2 regions of the Kitasatospora sp. NPDC094028 genome follow, and region 1 is predicted to be linked to the other one. Evidence: riboswitches for the same ligand, from Rfam matches in the RefSeq annotation. Region 1 holds a riboswitch; the other holds the start of a gene.
The links. A riboswitch is a leader RNA that binds a small molecule or an ion and turns the genes downstream of it on or off. The one in region 1 is predicted to bind cobalamin.

Region 1 (7,200 bases):
TGCGGGCCTGCCGCTCCAGGTCGTCGAGGAACTGCTGGACGGCGCGGGCGTTCGGCGAGGCCAGCGGATCCCGGGCGACCAGTTCCTTGCCGACGTCCGGCGGCAGGGTCCGCCCGGGGGCGCCGACCGACACCTCCACCCGCGGCGGCTGCGGCTGCTCGTCGTCCGGCCGTCCGCCGTCGCGGTCCAGGACCACGAAGGCGCCCGCGGCGAGCACGACCGCCCCGGCCGCCGCGAGCACGGCGGGCTTTCCGCGCAGGGCTCTGGGCAGGGCCACGGACCACTCCTCCGGTTGCTCGCCGGCGCCGACCCCCACGGACGCAACCGGAACACGCGTACGACTGACTACGGCGAGAGCCTGCCACACTCCCCCGGCCCCGGCGAACGAACCCGCCGGGGGTGGGGGGAGGTCGTCGGCGCCGACCGGGCGTCGGCCGGCCGTCAGCCGGTCGGGCCGTCAGCCGGTCGGCGTGGCGGCCGGGGCCGCCGGGGCGCCGGGCGCCGCGTTGCCCGCGGCCTTGGCGCGCTGCAGCAGCTGGCCCTTCACGTGCTCCGCGAAGCCGCCCGCCGCCGCGGTCGCGGTGGCGTCCGCCGTGTTGCCGCCCTTCACCGAGCCCTCGACCGTGAAGTAGGCGTACCGGCCGATGACGTTGTGCGTGTTGGCGCAGCCCGGGTTCGCGCAGTAGGCCGGCGCGCCGGGGGCGGAGAGGCCCTTGAGCTGGCCGGCGTAGTTCTTCGTCGCGGTCTCGGCCTGGATCTTGTGGTCGAAGACCGCGACGCCGACCGTCACCGCGCTGTCGCCGGAGACGTACGTCGCCCGCAGCACCTTCTGGCAGCCCTGGTCGCCGAGGATCTTGCCGAGGCCGCCGGTCGTCGAGTTGCCGTCCCAGCAGGGCTGGTCGAGCGAGACGGTGGTGCGGTTCCAGGTCGCGCCGTTGATGTTCACCTGGGCCGCCGAGAACAGCGCGTTCGCGTCCTGCGGCGCCGGGTCGGTGCTGACGTCCCAGATCGGCTTGGACGGGTCGTCGCCGGCCCCGCCCTGGGTGGTCGCCGGAGCCGGCGACGGGGGCGTGCTGACGGGCGCGGTCGGGGCGGTGACCGGCTTCTTGGGGTCGTCGTGCTTGCCGTTCATCAGCACCACGCCGCCCGCGGCCAGGCCGCCCACCAGGACCACGGCAGCCGCGATGCCGATCACCTTGGTGCGGCGCTTGCGCTTGCCGTCCGCCTCGTTGCGGTCGGCCAGCGCCTCCCAGTCGGGCTCGGCGCGCGGGGGCCGCGGCTGCTGGACCGGCTGGGCCTGCGGCGGCTGGGGCTGGAACTGCTGGGCGGGCAGCGTCGGCTGGGCCTGCGGCTGCCACTGCGGCGCGGGCTGGGCCGGGGGCTGTTGCACCGGCTGCGGGGCCGCGGGCTGCGGGGCCGGAGGCTGCTGGACGGGCTGCGGGGCCGGGGGCTGCTGGACCGGCTGGGGCGCGGGCTGCGGCGGCACCGGCCCCGGCTGGGGCACCGGCGGGACGGGCTGCGCCACCGGCTGCGCGGGCGGCAGGACCGGCCCGTACGACGCCGGCGGCGGCCCGAAGCCCCCGCTCGGCGGCGGCACCGGCCCCGGCTGGTTCTGCGCGCTCCCCGCCCCGGCCGGGGGCGTCCCCTGCGGCCCCTGCCCAGGTGCGCCGAATCCGTCGCTCATGCGGCCCCCTCGCTGCCTCGTCGATCGCTCCGCGAGACGCGCACCCCTCGTGTCGCGGACCCGCCCGCTGCGCTCGCTCACATGTCGCCCAGATCGTAGGGCATCTCCCCGACGGACCGGCCTCCCGGTGACCGTTCCGTATCGAAACCAGGACGCGCCGGGCGCGCCCGAGGGCCCCTTGGGGCGGCCGCGCCGGACACCGCCGGTCATCGGCCCGACACACGGCGCCGCACTACATGTGGGGCCACATCAGTGAGACACCACAACATGTATGCTCACTCCTGCTGTCGACGCAGGGGAAGCCGGTGAGATTCCGGGACTGCCCCGCAGCGGTGTGCGGGCGCTCACACGAGCCGGGCCCGCAAGTCCGAGTACCTGCCGGCGGCGTGCGCCACGGCCCTCCCGCAGGGGCCGCGCGAGCACCAGCACCACCTTTCCGGGCCTCGCGGGCGGGCCGGGGAGACACCGTCGCGCGACGCCGTCCGCGTTCGCGCCGTGCTTCCCTGCCCCGAACGGCCCGGCGCCACCCGATCACGCCGCCGATCGCCGCCAGGAGAGAGCGCCTTGACCACCGCTGCCTCAGCCACCCTGCCCGCCCAGGGAACCGGTACCGCCTTCACCGACCAGACGGTCACCGACCCCGGTGGGGCGCTCCTTCGGCTGCTCACCGACCGCAGCGCCGACCTCACCGAGGTCGACCCCGGCCACGTCGCCGCCGCCGCGCTGCGCGGGCGCCACGCCGGCTCCGACTTCGCCGAGCTGCGCGGGCTGGCCGTCGACGCCGCCGCGTCGATGATCGCCGAGGACCCCCAGTACTCGAAGCTGGCCGCCCGCCTGCTCGCCCTGGAGATCGTCGACGAGGCCAACAGCCAGGGCTCGGTGTCCTTCTCCGCCTCCATCGCGGTCGGCCACGCCGAAGGCCTGATCGGCGACACCACCGCCGACTTCGTCGCCAAGCACGCCGCCGCCCTCGACGCCCTGATCGACGCCCACGGCGACGACCGCTTCGAGTACTTCGGCCTGCGCACCGTCCAGTCCCGCTACCTGCTGCGCCACCCGATCACCCGCAAGGTCATCGAGACCCCGCAGCACTTCCTGCTCCGCGTCGCCTGCGGCCTGGCGGTCGGCGACACCGAGCAGTCCGTGCGCGAGGTCGCCGAGCTGTACGGCCTGATGAGCCGCCTGGAGTACCTGACCTCCTCGCCGACGCTCTTCAACTCCGGCACCCGGCACCCGCAGATGAGCAGCTGCTACCTGCTCGACTCCCCGCTGGACAACCTGGACTCGATCTACAACCGCTACGCGCAGATCGCCCGCCTGTCCAAGCACGCCGGCGGCATCGGCCTGTCCTACTCGCGCATCCGCTCGCGCGGCAGCCTGATCCGCGGCACCAACGGCAAGTCCAACGGCATCGTGCCGTTCCTGCGCACCCTCGACTCCTCCGTCGCCGCCGTCAACCAGGGCGGCCGGCGCAAGGGCGCCGCGTGCGTCTACCTGGAGACCTGGCACGCCGACATCGAGGAGTTCCTGGAGCTCCGCGACAACACCGGCGAGGAAGCCCGCCGCACCCACAACCTCAACCTGGCGCACTGGATCCCGGACGAGTTCATGCGCCGCGTGAACGCCAACGCGGACTGGTCGCTGTTCTCCCCGGCCGACGTCCCCGAGCTGGTCGACCTGTGGGGCGAGGAGTTCGACCAGGCCTACCTCAAGGCCGAGCTGGCCGGCAAGGCCGTCCGCACCATCCCGGCGCAGACCCTGTACGCCCGCATGATGCGCACCCTGGCCCAGACCGGCAACGGCTGGATGACCTTCAAGGACGCCTCCAACCGCGCCGCCAACCAGACCGCGCTGCCGGGCCGCACGGTGCACTCGTCCAACCTGTGCACCGAGATCCTGGAGGTCACGGACGACTCCGAGACCGCCGTCTGCAACCTGGGGTCGGTCAACCTCGGTGCGCACGTGGCGGTCGGCGCCTCCGCCGACGACCTGCTCGGCGCCATGGACTGGGAGCGGCTGGACGCCACCGTGCGCACCGCCGTGACCTTCCTCGACCGCGTGGTGGACATCAACTTCTACCCGACGACCGAGGCGGGCACGTCGAACTCCCGCTGGCGGCCGGTCGGCCTCGGCGTGATGGGCCTGCAGGACGTCTTCTTCAAGCTGCGCCTCGACTTCGACTCCGCCGAGGCCAAGCAGCTGTCCACGCTCATCGCCGAGCGCATCATGCTCACCGCGTACGAGCGCTCCGCCGACCTGGCCGAGCAGCTGGGCCGCCACGAGGCGTACGGCGAGACCCGCGCCGCGCGTGGCGAGCTGCACATCGACCACTTCCCGAGCGCCGCCCCGCAGTGGGCCCCGCGCTGGGACGCGCTGCGGGCGCGAATCGCCGAGACCGGGCTGCGCAACTCGCTGCTGCTCGCCATCGCGCCGACCGCGACCATCGCCTCGATCGCCGGCGTGTACGAGTGCATCGAGCCGCAGGTGTCCAACCTGTTCAAGCGCGAGACGCTGAGCGGCGAGTTCCTGCAGGTCAACCCGTACCTGGTGCGCGAGCTCAAGGAGCTCGGCGTCTGGGACCAGCAGACCCGCGACGCGCTGCGCGACGCCAACGGCTCCGTCCAGGACTTCAACTGGCTGCCGGACGAGGTCCGTTCGCTGTACCGCACCGCGTGGGAGCTGCCGCAGCGCGCGCTCATCGACCTGGCCGCGGCCCGCATGCCGTACCTCGACCAGAGCCAGTCGCTGAACCTGTTCATGGCGGCGCCCACCATCGGCAAGCTCAGCTCGATGTACGCCTACGCGTGGAAGGTCGGTCTCAAGACCACCTACTACCTGCGCTCGCGCCCGGCCACCCGCATCGCCCAGGCCGCCTCCGGTGCCGCCCGCACCGCCGCGCCGCTGCCGACCCCCACCATGACCCAGGCCGAGCAGGACGCCATCGCCTGCTCCCTGGAGAACCCCGAGTCCTGCGAGGCCTGCCAGTAATGACTGCCGACGACCGCAAGATGCTGCTCGACCCCGGCTTCGAGCTGACGCTGCGCCCGATGCGCTACCCGTCGTTCTACGACCGGTACCGGGACGCGATCAAGAACACCTGGACCGTGGAGGAGGTGGACCTGCACTCCGACGTCGCCGACCTGGCGAAGCTCAGCGAGGGCGAGCGCCACCTCATCGGGCGGCTGGTCGCGTTCTTCGCGACCGGTGACTCGATCGTCGCGAACAACGTGGTGCTGAGCCTCTACAAGCACATCAACTCGCCCGAGGCGCGGCTGTACCTCTCGCGGCAGTTGTTCGAAGAGGCCGTCCATGTGCAGTTCTACCTGACGCTGCTGGACACGTACCTTCCGGACCCGGAGGACCGCAACGCGGCCTTCGCCGCGGTGGAGAACATCCCCTCCATCCACCAGAAGGCCCAGTTCTGCTTCAAGTACATGAACGCGGTCGACCACATCGACTCGCTGCAGACGAAGGAGGACAGGAGGGCGTTCCTGCTCAACCTGATCTGCTTCGCGGCGTGTGTCGAGGGCCTGTTCTTCTACGGCGCGTTCGCGTACGTGTACTGGTTCCGCAGCCGTGGCCTGCTGCACGGCCTGGCGACGGGGACGAACTGGGTGTTCCGCGACGAGTCCATGCACATGGACTTCGCGTTCTCGGTGGTCGACACCGTCCGCGAGGAGGAGCCCGACCTCTTCGACGACGAGATGGCCAAGCAGGTCACCGAGATGCTGGAGGAGGCCGTCGCGGCCGAGCTCCAGTTCGCCCAGGACCTGTGCGGTGACGGCCTCACCGGCATGAACACCGAGTCCATGCGCCAGTACCTGGAGGCCGTGGCCGACCAGCGCCTGGCCCGGCTGGGGATGCCGATCCGCTACGGCTCGACGAACCCGTTCGGCTTCATGGAGCTCCAGAACGTCCAGGAGCTGACCAACTTCTTCGAGCGCCGCGTGTCGGCCTACCAGGTCGCGGTCGAGGGCTCCGTCTCCTTCGACGACGACTTCTAAAGAAGAGCGAATGACAGAGGTGCCCCGCACGGCCACAGCCCGTGCGGGGCACCTCTGTTTACATCAGTCGGTCGAAAACTCCCCGCCCTTGACCCCAGCAAGGAACGAAGCCCAGGCATCAGCCGCGAAGAGCAGCGCCGGCCCATCCGGATCCTTGGAATCGCGCACCGGCACGACCCCGGCCGCACCACCGGCCACCTCGACGCAATCACCGCCCTGCCCGCTGTAACTGCTCTTGCGCCACTCCAACATGCTTACCTCTCCATTGCTTAGTGGTACATCTCCTGCCGTACCCGAGCGATCATGTCGAGACTGTCGGCCGGGCTCAAGGCGATCGATCGAAGCGAATCGAAGATCAACGTGTAGTCCTCAGTCTCCGCCGGCGTCTCCATGTAAAGCGTCCCCGTTCGATGTTCGACGCACACGACGTCGGAGTACGTCGGCACAGGGAAGCTGAAGAGCACGAACGACCCCATGAGTCCGGGATGAGCCCCTGCTCGGTCCGGCAGTATCTGCAGCTCGATGTTGGGCCGCTCAGCCATCTCCAGAAGCCGGTCAAGCTGCTGGCTCATGACCTTGACTCCGCCCACCTGGACTCTCAGCGCCGCTTCCCCTGCGATCACGCAAACACGCGGCGGGTCGGCGCGGTTCAACACCTCCTGCCGCGCAATCCGAGCCGTCACAAGGGCCTCCACCTCATCCTTGCTCAGCGTGGACGGCCGCGCCTGGAGTACGGCTCGGGCATAGTCCGGAGTCTGCAACAGCCCAGCCACCAGGACGTTTTGGAATGACCGGATGTAGTCAGCTGTCTCCTCATAGCCAATGAAGTCCGAGTACGACGGCCTCGCCAAACTCGCGCGCTGCACCCAGCCAGGCTCACGGCCACGCCGAGCCATGCCCACCAGATCCTCAACGTATGCCTGGTCGTCAACGCCGTAGAACGCCAACAGATCGCGCAGCTCGCCGAGCGAGATTCCCAATCTGGCGTTCTCAATCCGGCTGATCTTTGTCCGGTGGCAACCGATCCGCTGAGCCGCGTCTTCCGGCGTCTTGCCCGCCTCTTCTCTCAGCTTCACCAGCGCGGAAGCCAACCTTCGACGACGCACTGTCGGCCGCACATCGCTCACTTGACGCTCCTTCATGCCTGGATCGTGACCAGCGTACCGCCGCAGCCCAATCTTGGAACGAGTTCCAAAGTCTCAGTTGCGAACGGAACGCGAGCGGATGCAAACTACATCACGTAGTCGCTACATCACCACAGAGTGATCATGGCGGCTCTTCACCGGGCATCCCCATGCCTTCAGCCGCTCTCACCTGCACACTCCAGAGGTGGCCCCGCCATGCCTGAACAGACCTGCTGGCTCCCCCGGCACCGCAAGTCCCCCCGCGCCGCCCGGCAGGAGCTCCGCTCCTTCCTCCTCCCCCACCCCTCCGGCGAACTCCTGCTCCCCAAAGCCGAGTTGCTGGTCAGCGAGCTGGTCACCAACGCCGTCCAGCACGCCCGCGCCCCGC
Region 2 (7,200 bases), on a different contig from region 1:
CTGCGGGTCCCAGGAGGCGAAGCCGTGCACCAGCGCGGCGACCGACCGGGACTGCGAGGAGCCGTCGACCACCAGCACCACGGGCGCCCGCAGCAGCTTGGCGACGTGCGCGGTGGAGGCCAGCTCCCCGCGGCCGGAGGCCCCGTCGAACAGCCCCATGACGCCTTCGACCACCGCGACGTCGGCGCCCGCCGCGCCGTGCAGGAACAGCGGCGCGATCCGCTCCGGCCCGCACATGAAGGCGTCCAGGTTGCGGCCCGGCCGCCCGGCGGCGAGCGCGTGGTAGCCCGGGTCGATGTAGTCCGGGCCGACCTTGTGCGGGGACACCGCCAGTCCGCGCGCGGCGAGCGCCGCGATCAGGCCGGTGGCGACGGTGGTCTTGCCGGCGCCGGAGGAGGGCGCGGCGACGACGAGGCGGGGGATGTTGCTCAAGAGGTCACCACTCGATACCGCGCTGGCCCTTGCGGCCGGCGTCCATGGGGTGCTTGACCTTGGTCATCTCGGTGACCAGGTCGGCGACTTCGGTCAGCGCCTCGGGCGCGTACCGGCCGGTGATGACGACGTGCTGGCTGCCGGGGCGGTCCTTGAGCACGGCGACCACCTCGTCGGGGTCGATCCACCCCCAGTGCATCGGGTAGGTGAACTCGTCGAGCACGTAGAAGCGGTAGGTCTCGGCCGCGAGGTCGCGCTTGACCTGCTCCCAGCCCTCCTTGGCCGCCTCCTCGCTGGTCATCTCCTGCTCGGCGGAGCGCTGGATCCAGGACCAGCCGGAGCCCATCTTGTGCCAGTCGACGGTGCCGCCCTCGCCGGAGGCGCCGAGCACGCGCAGCGCGTTCTCCTCGCCGACCTTCCACTTGGCGGACTTCACGAACTGGAACACCCCGACCGACCAGCCCTGGTTCCAGGCCCGCAGCGCCATGCCGAAGGCGGCGGTGGACTTGCCCTTGCCGGGGCCGGTGTGCACGGCGGTGATCGGCTGCGTGCGGCGCTGACGGGTCGTCAGGCCGTCGTCGGGGACGCTCTCGGGGACACCCTTGGGCATGTCGGCTCAGGCCGCCTTTCGCACGGAGGAAACGGAACGGTTCTCGCGGACGAGCGAGGCCACGCCCTCGGCGCGCAGCTCGTCCAGGCTGACGGCGGTGCCGCCGAGCAACCCGGCCAGGGTACGGGCGAGGCCGAGGCGCACCGGCCCGGACTCGCAGTCCAGCACCACGCTGGCCGTGCCCTGGGCGGCGAACAGCGAGGCGGCGCGCCGGGATTGGGCCAGTGCGTCCCGCCCGCCGGTGGCCCGGCCGTCGGTGACCAGCACCAGCAGCGGGCGCCGGTTCGGGTCGCGCAGCCGCTCCACCCGCAGCACCTCGTGGGCGCGCAGCAGGCCGGCGGCCAGCGGGGTGCGCCCGCCGGTGGGCAGGGACTCCAGCCGGGCCGCGCCGACCTCCACGGAGGAGGTGGGCGGCAGCGCCAGCTCGGCGCCCGTGCCCCGGAAGGTGATCATGCCGATCTTGTCGCGCCGCTGGTAGGCGTCCATCAGCAGGGACAGCACCGCACCCTTGACGGCGCTCATCCGCTGGCGCGCGGCCATCGAGCCGGAGGCGTCGACGACGAACAGCACCAGGTTGGACTCCCGTCCCTGGCGCACCTGTTCGCGGAAGTCGTCCTTGTGCAGCACCAGCGCCCGGCCGTCCCGCCCGCGCGCCACCTGGTGCGGCGCGGCGGCCTGCAGGGTCGCGGTGAGGTGCAGCCGGCTGAGGGTGCCCTGCGGGCGGCGGGCGCGGACGGTGTGCCCGCTGGTGGTCTCGGCGGGGGAGCGGCGGCCCTGGGCGCCGTGCCCGGTGCCCTTCACGGTGAACAGCCTGGTCCGGTACGGGTCCCCGGCGGCGACGGGCGCCGACTCCCGCGCGGGCGCCGGGTGCTGGGCCGGTACGGGCGGCTGCGCGGGCTCGTCCTCGGCCGAGGTGGCGGGTCCGTCCTCCGGCGCGGCGCCGTCGAACGGCTCGGGGGCGCCACCGCCATCGGGGCCGCCGTCCGGACCGCCGCCTTCGGGGCCGCCCTCGGGCCCGTCGCCCTCGGGCCCGTTGCCATCAGGCCCGTCGCCCTCGGGCTCCGGCTCCTCAGGCCCCTCCGGCTCCTCCGGCTGCGCGTGCTCCTCCAGCGTCCGGTCGAGCTGCTCCTCGTCCAGCCCCGGAGCGTCGAACGGGTTGCGCCGCCGCCGGTGCGGCAGCGCCAGCTGCGCGGCCTTGCGGACGTCCTCCTCCAGCACCTCCGTGCGCCCCGCCCAGGCGGCGAGCGCGACGGCCGTGCGCGCCATCACGATGTCCGCGCGCAGCCCGTCCACCTCGAACGCGGCGCACACGGCGGTGATCTGACGCAGCGCCACATCGGTCAGTTCGACCTTGGGCAGCAACTCCCGGGCGGCGGTGATGTGTTCGGCGAGCTCCCGCTCCTCCTCGGCGAACCGCGCGGCGAAGCCGGCCGGGTCGGCGTCGTACCCGAGCCGGCGCCGGACGACCTCGGCCCGCTCGGCCGGGTCCCGGGTGGCGGCGATCTCGACGGTGAGGCCGAACCGGTCGAGCAGCTGCGGCCGCAGCTCGCCCTCCTCCGGGTTCATCGTGCCGACCAGCAGGAACCGCGCCGCGTGCCGCACCGACACGCCCTCGCGCTCGACGTAGGAGCGGCCCATCGCGGCGGCGTCCAGCAGCAGGTCGACGACGTGGTCCTGGAGCAGGTTCACCTCGTCGATGTAGAGCACGCCGCGGTGCGCCTTGGCGAGCAGCCCGGGCTCGTAGGCCTTGACGCCCTCGGCGAGCGCCCGCTCCAGATCGAGCGAGCCGACGATCCGGTCCTCGGCCACGCCGACCGGCAACTCGACCAGCTGGGACGGCCGTTCGGAAGCGCTCGAACCGGCGGCGTGCGGCCCGTCCGGGCACTGCCGGTCCGGCGCGGCCGGGTCGCAGGCGAAGCGGCAGCCGTCCACGGTGGCGATGGAGGGCAGCAGCCCGGCCAGCGCGCGCACCATGGTGGACTTCGCGGTGCCCTTCTCGCCGCGCACCAGCACGCCGCCCACGGCCGGGGAGACGGCGTTGAGCAGCAGCCCGAGCCGGAGGTCGGCCATGCCGACGATCGCGGTGAACGGATAGCGGACGTCAGTCATGCGTCACTCCCACAGGTGCCCCGGGCGGGAGGAACGGCAGCGTTCCGGCCGCCGGCACCCCGCCTTCGATCAGCTTCCACAGCGCGTCGGTGTCCGCGTGCTCTTCGATCAGGTCGCCCAGCCGGTCCAGTCGGGCGTCGCGCGCCTCGGCGAAGCAGGTGTCCGGCGCCGGCACGAACGCCCGCCCGGCCAACTCGGCGACCTCGCGCAGGAGTTCGCGACGGAACCCGTCGTTCTCCAGCACGCCGTGCCAGGTGGTTCCCCACACCGAGCCGACCCGGCAGCCGTCCAGGCTCTGCCCGTGGTCATCGGAGATGAACGCATCGCCCCCGTCGACCGCGACCACCCCGTGGTGGATCTCGTACCCCTCGACCCGGTGCCCGAACGCCTCGCCGACCGGCCGCGCCAGCACCTTCTCGGCGCCGAACCGGACGTCGGTGGGCAGCAGGCCGAGCCCCGCGACGAGGCCCGCCTTGGACTCCACCGCGTCGTCGATCGAGCGCGCCAGCATCTGGTAGCCGCCGCACACGCCGAGGATCGGCAACCCGGCCGCCGCCCGCGCCTTGAGCGCCGGCTCCAGGCCGCGCTCGCGCAGCCAGGCGAGGTCGGCCACGGTGGCCCGGGTGCCGGGCAGCACCACCAGGTCGGCGTCGGCCAGTTCCTCCGGCCGGGTCGCCCAGCGCACCAGCACGCCCGGCTCCTGCGCCAGCGCGTCCAGGTCGGTGAAGTTCGACAGCCGCGGGAAGCGCACCACGGCGACCCGCAGCACGTCCGCGCCGAGCGGCCCGCGACCGTCCACCCGGTCCACCACGGTGGACAGGTCCAGCGAGTCCTCGGCGTCCAGCCACAGGCCGGGCAGCATCGGCAGCGTGCCCAGCACCGGGCGGCCGGTCAGCTCGCGCAGCATCTCCAGCCCGGGCGCGAGCAGCCGCCCGTCGCCGCGGAACTTGTTGACGAACCAGCCGGCGACGTGCCGCTGGTCCTCCTCCGACAGCAACGCCAGGGTGCCGTACATCGCGGCGAAGACCCCGCCGCGATCGATGTCGCCGACCACCACGACGGGCAGGGCGGCGGCGGTGGCCAGGCCCATGTTGGCGATGTCGCGGTCGCGCAGGTTGATCTCGGCGGGTGAGCCGGCGCCCTCGCACACCACCACGTCGTAGCGGCGGCGCAGGTCCGCCAGGCACTCCAGGGCGCGCTCCAGCAGGACGGGCTTGCGCTCGCGGTAGTCCAGCGCGCCGACCTCGGCGACCGGCCGGCCGAGCAGCACCACCTGGCTGCGGCCGTCCGCGCCCGGCTTCAGCAGCACCGGGTTCATCGCCGCTTCGGGCTCGACCCGGGCCGCCTGCGCCTGCATCGCCTGGGCGCGGCCGATCTCGGCGCCGTCCGCGGTGACGAAGGAGTTCAGCGACATGTTCTGCGCCTTGAACGGCGCGACCCGCACGCCCTGGCGGACCAGCCAGCGGCAGATGCCGGCCGTGACCACGCTCTTGCCCGCGTCCGAGGTCGTCCCGGCGACCAGCAGTGCGTTGCTCATGACCCCCCACCCTTCCTTCGCCATGCGCGCAGCAGGACGTGCCCCGCGACCGTCGTACCCAGCGCGAGCGCGCCGACCCGCCGCGACAGCGTGCAGGCCCGCTCGATGTCGTCCACCGTCACCGGCCGCAACTCCTCGCCCAGGACGGGCCGGTGCTCGACGCGCTCGCCGTACCGCAGCGTCCCGCCGAGGCGGACGCCGACCGCGCCCGCGAAGGCCGACTCGGCCTGGCCCGCGTTCGGGCTCGGGTGGGCGGAGCCGTCCCGCCGCCAGACCCGCCAGGCCGTCCGCGGCTCGGGGGCGGCGGCCACGGTCAGCAGCGCCGTCAGCCGGGCGCCCGGCCAGCCCGCGACGTCGTCGAGCCGGGCGGAGGCCCAGCCGAACCGGGCGTGGCGGGGCGAGCGGTGGCCGACCATCGCGTCCAGGGTGTTCACCGCGCGGAACGCCAGCAGGCCCGGCGTGCCGGCCAGGGCGCCCCAGGCCAGCGCGTTGACCACGGCGTCGGCGGTGTTCTCGGCCACCGACTCGACGACGGCGCGGGCGATCTGCTGCTCGTCCAGGGCGCTCGGGTCCCGCCCGCACAGGTGCGGCAGCCGCTCCCGGGCGGCCGTCAGGTCGCCGGCGGCCAGCGAGCGGCCGATGGTGCGCGCCTCCCGGGTCAGCGAGGTGCCGCCGAGCACCGTCCAGGTCGCGGCCGCCGCGAGCGCCGCCCGGCCCAGCGGACGCCGGCCGACGGTGCGGTCCAGGGCGAGCGCGCCGGCCGCGACGGTGCCCACGGCGAGTGCCGTGTACGCCGCGCCGGCCGCCCGGCCGTCCCGCCACATCCGTCGCTCCAGCGCGGTGGCGGCGGTGCCGAAGGCGGCCACCGGGTGGCCGCCGCGGGGATCGGCGAAGCGGGTGTCGGCGGCGTAGCCCACGACGGCGCCCAGGGCGAACGCGGCGGCCCGGGTCAGCGGGCGCACGGGGCGCGCGGTCGTCGCCCGCGCGGCTACCGGGCGCACGGCGGAAGGCAGCTCGAAGTCCGGCGGGGCGGGGCAGCCTGCATCGCGTGCGTGTCCTCACTCAGGGTCCGCGCCCTGGATCGACGTACCGGGGGCGAGAGTCTCCTGGCTTCCGGGTCGGACGCACTTCCGGGCCTTCCAGCGGCTCCTGACGGCCCGCCGTGGCCTTTCCGGTCGTGCTCCCCGGTGACAGTGGCGGGACCGCGCCGGACTCGCACCGGCTTCCTCTCCATGCCTCCGTTTGGCCCCGGAATCCCATCACGCTGCCGAACCGGCAGTCAACCGAGGTCACGGAGGGGTTGGTCACAGCGCGCACCGCACCGGGCTGTGCGATCGCCCAGCCCCCCGCGGCCCCGCGCCCGCCCCCGGTGCCGTTCTCGCCCGCCGCCGCTCGCGCCCATCGCACCGGCCTCGGCCTGACCCCGGAACAGGTCGCGGACGGTCCGGCCGCACACGGCGTCAGGCTCCTGCCCGCCCACGTGCTCGCCTGGGAGAGCGGTGAGCTGCGCCCCGACCAGACGGAGTTCATCGCCCTCGCCCGCGTCCTCCGGTGCCCCGCCGCCCAGTTGACGGGCACCCGCCCGGCGGGGCTTCGCGACCACCGGCCGGCCCGCGAGCTCACCCGGGAGGCGGCCGCCCGCCGGGCGGCGTCGCCCTGTCCGTCCACCAGGAGGCCGAGCTGGCCGGCCACTGGGGCACCCCGGCCGCCCCACCCGCCGCCCGGAGCCTCACCGGTCGCTTCTGGGAACTCCTGGGGACTTCTCGGCCACCGGACCACCGAAATCCCGTCTGATCCCCCCGTTGTCGTGCCCCGGACGGCCCAGCCCGGTGGCCCGGCGCGCCGCCCGCCGGTGAACTGGTGCACGAACACCGTCCGGACCGACCAGCAGAGCGGGGAACGAAATGCGTTGGGGAACCGCAGCCGTCGTGGCGGCCGCCGCCGTAGGGGCCGCCGTCCTGGTGGTCGGTCGCAAGGCCTCCGAGCGGATGGTCCGGCCGGAGACCGTGACGCCGGAGTCCGGTCCGCTCGTCGTCCGGCGGCTCGCCGCCGGCCGGGTCACCTTCGCCCGGCGCCCGGAGGCCCTGCTCCCCGGCCGCTGGGCGGTCGAGTGGGAGGGCGGCGGCCACGCCGTCGTCGCGGAGGTGCTGCACAGCGACCCGGAGGGCGTCACCCGACGGCTGGTCCGCGCGGACCGGGGCACCCTCGCCCCGGGCACCGAGGTCCGCTTCACCCCGCGCGTCCTGCTCGGCGACCCGACCACGGCGCTCGGCCTCCCCTTCACCGGCACCACCGCCGAGGGCGAGCTCGGCGACCTGCCCGCCTGGTACGTGGACGGCAAACGCGGCACCTGGGTGATCCTGGTGCACGGCCCCGGCGCCGACCGGCAGCAGACGCTCCCGGTGCTCCCCGTGCTGGACCGCCTCAGCATGCCCGCGCTGGCCGTCACCTACCGCGGCGACGAGGGCGCCCCGGCCTCCCCGGACGGGCTGAGCCACTTCGGCGAGACCGA

Region 2: it holds a riboswitch for cobalamin, as region 1 does, so the genes downstream of both, ACPC54_RS16340 (cobalamin biosynthesis protein) here and ACPC54_RS13600 (ribonucleoside-diphosphate reductase subunit alpha) in region 1, are expected to answer to the same signal.

Annotation. Positions count from the first base shown of each region.
Region 1 is NZ_JBMVFA010000007.1:41,101-48,300, forward strand. It holds gene ACPC54_RS13590 (glycoside hydrolase family 26 protein) at 1-277, opposite strand, end outside; gene ACPC54_RS13595 (flagellar basal body-associated FliL family protein) at 458-1,684, opposite strand; cobalamin riboswitch at 1,950-2,081, shown strand; gene ACPC54_RS13600 (ribonucleoside-diphosphate reductase subunit alpha) at 2,273-4,672, shown strand; gene ACPC54_RS13605 (ribonucleotide-diphosphate reductase subunit beta) at 4,672-5,688, shown strand; gene ACPC54_RS13610 (DUF397 domain-containing protein) at 5,752-5,940, opposite strand; gene ACPC54_RS13615 (helix-turn-helix domain-containing protein) at 5,958-6,830, opposite strand; gene ACPC54_RS13620 (ATP-binding protein) at 7,029-7,200, shown strand, end outside.
Region 2 is NZ_JBMVFA010000009.1:74,603-81,802, reverse strand. It holds gene ACPC54_RS16360 (cobyrinic acid a,c-diamide synthase CobB) at 1-432, opposite strand, end outside; gene cobO (cob(I)yrinic acid a,c-diamide adenosyltransferase) at 437-1,042, opposite strand; gene ACPC54_RS16350 (putative cobaltochelatase) at 1,049-3,151, opposite strand; gene ACPC54_RS16345 (cobyric acid synthase) at 3,144-4,688, opposite strand; gene ACPC54_RS16340 (cobalamin biosynthesis protein) at 4,685-5,650, opposite strand; cobalamin riboswitch at 5,789-5,916, opposite strand; gene ACPC54_RS16335 (alpha/beta hydrolase family protein) at 6,593-7,200, shown strand, end outside.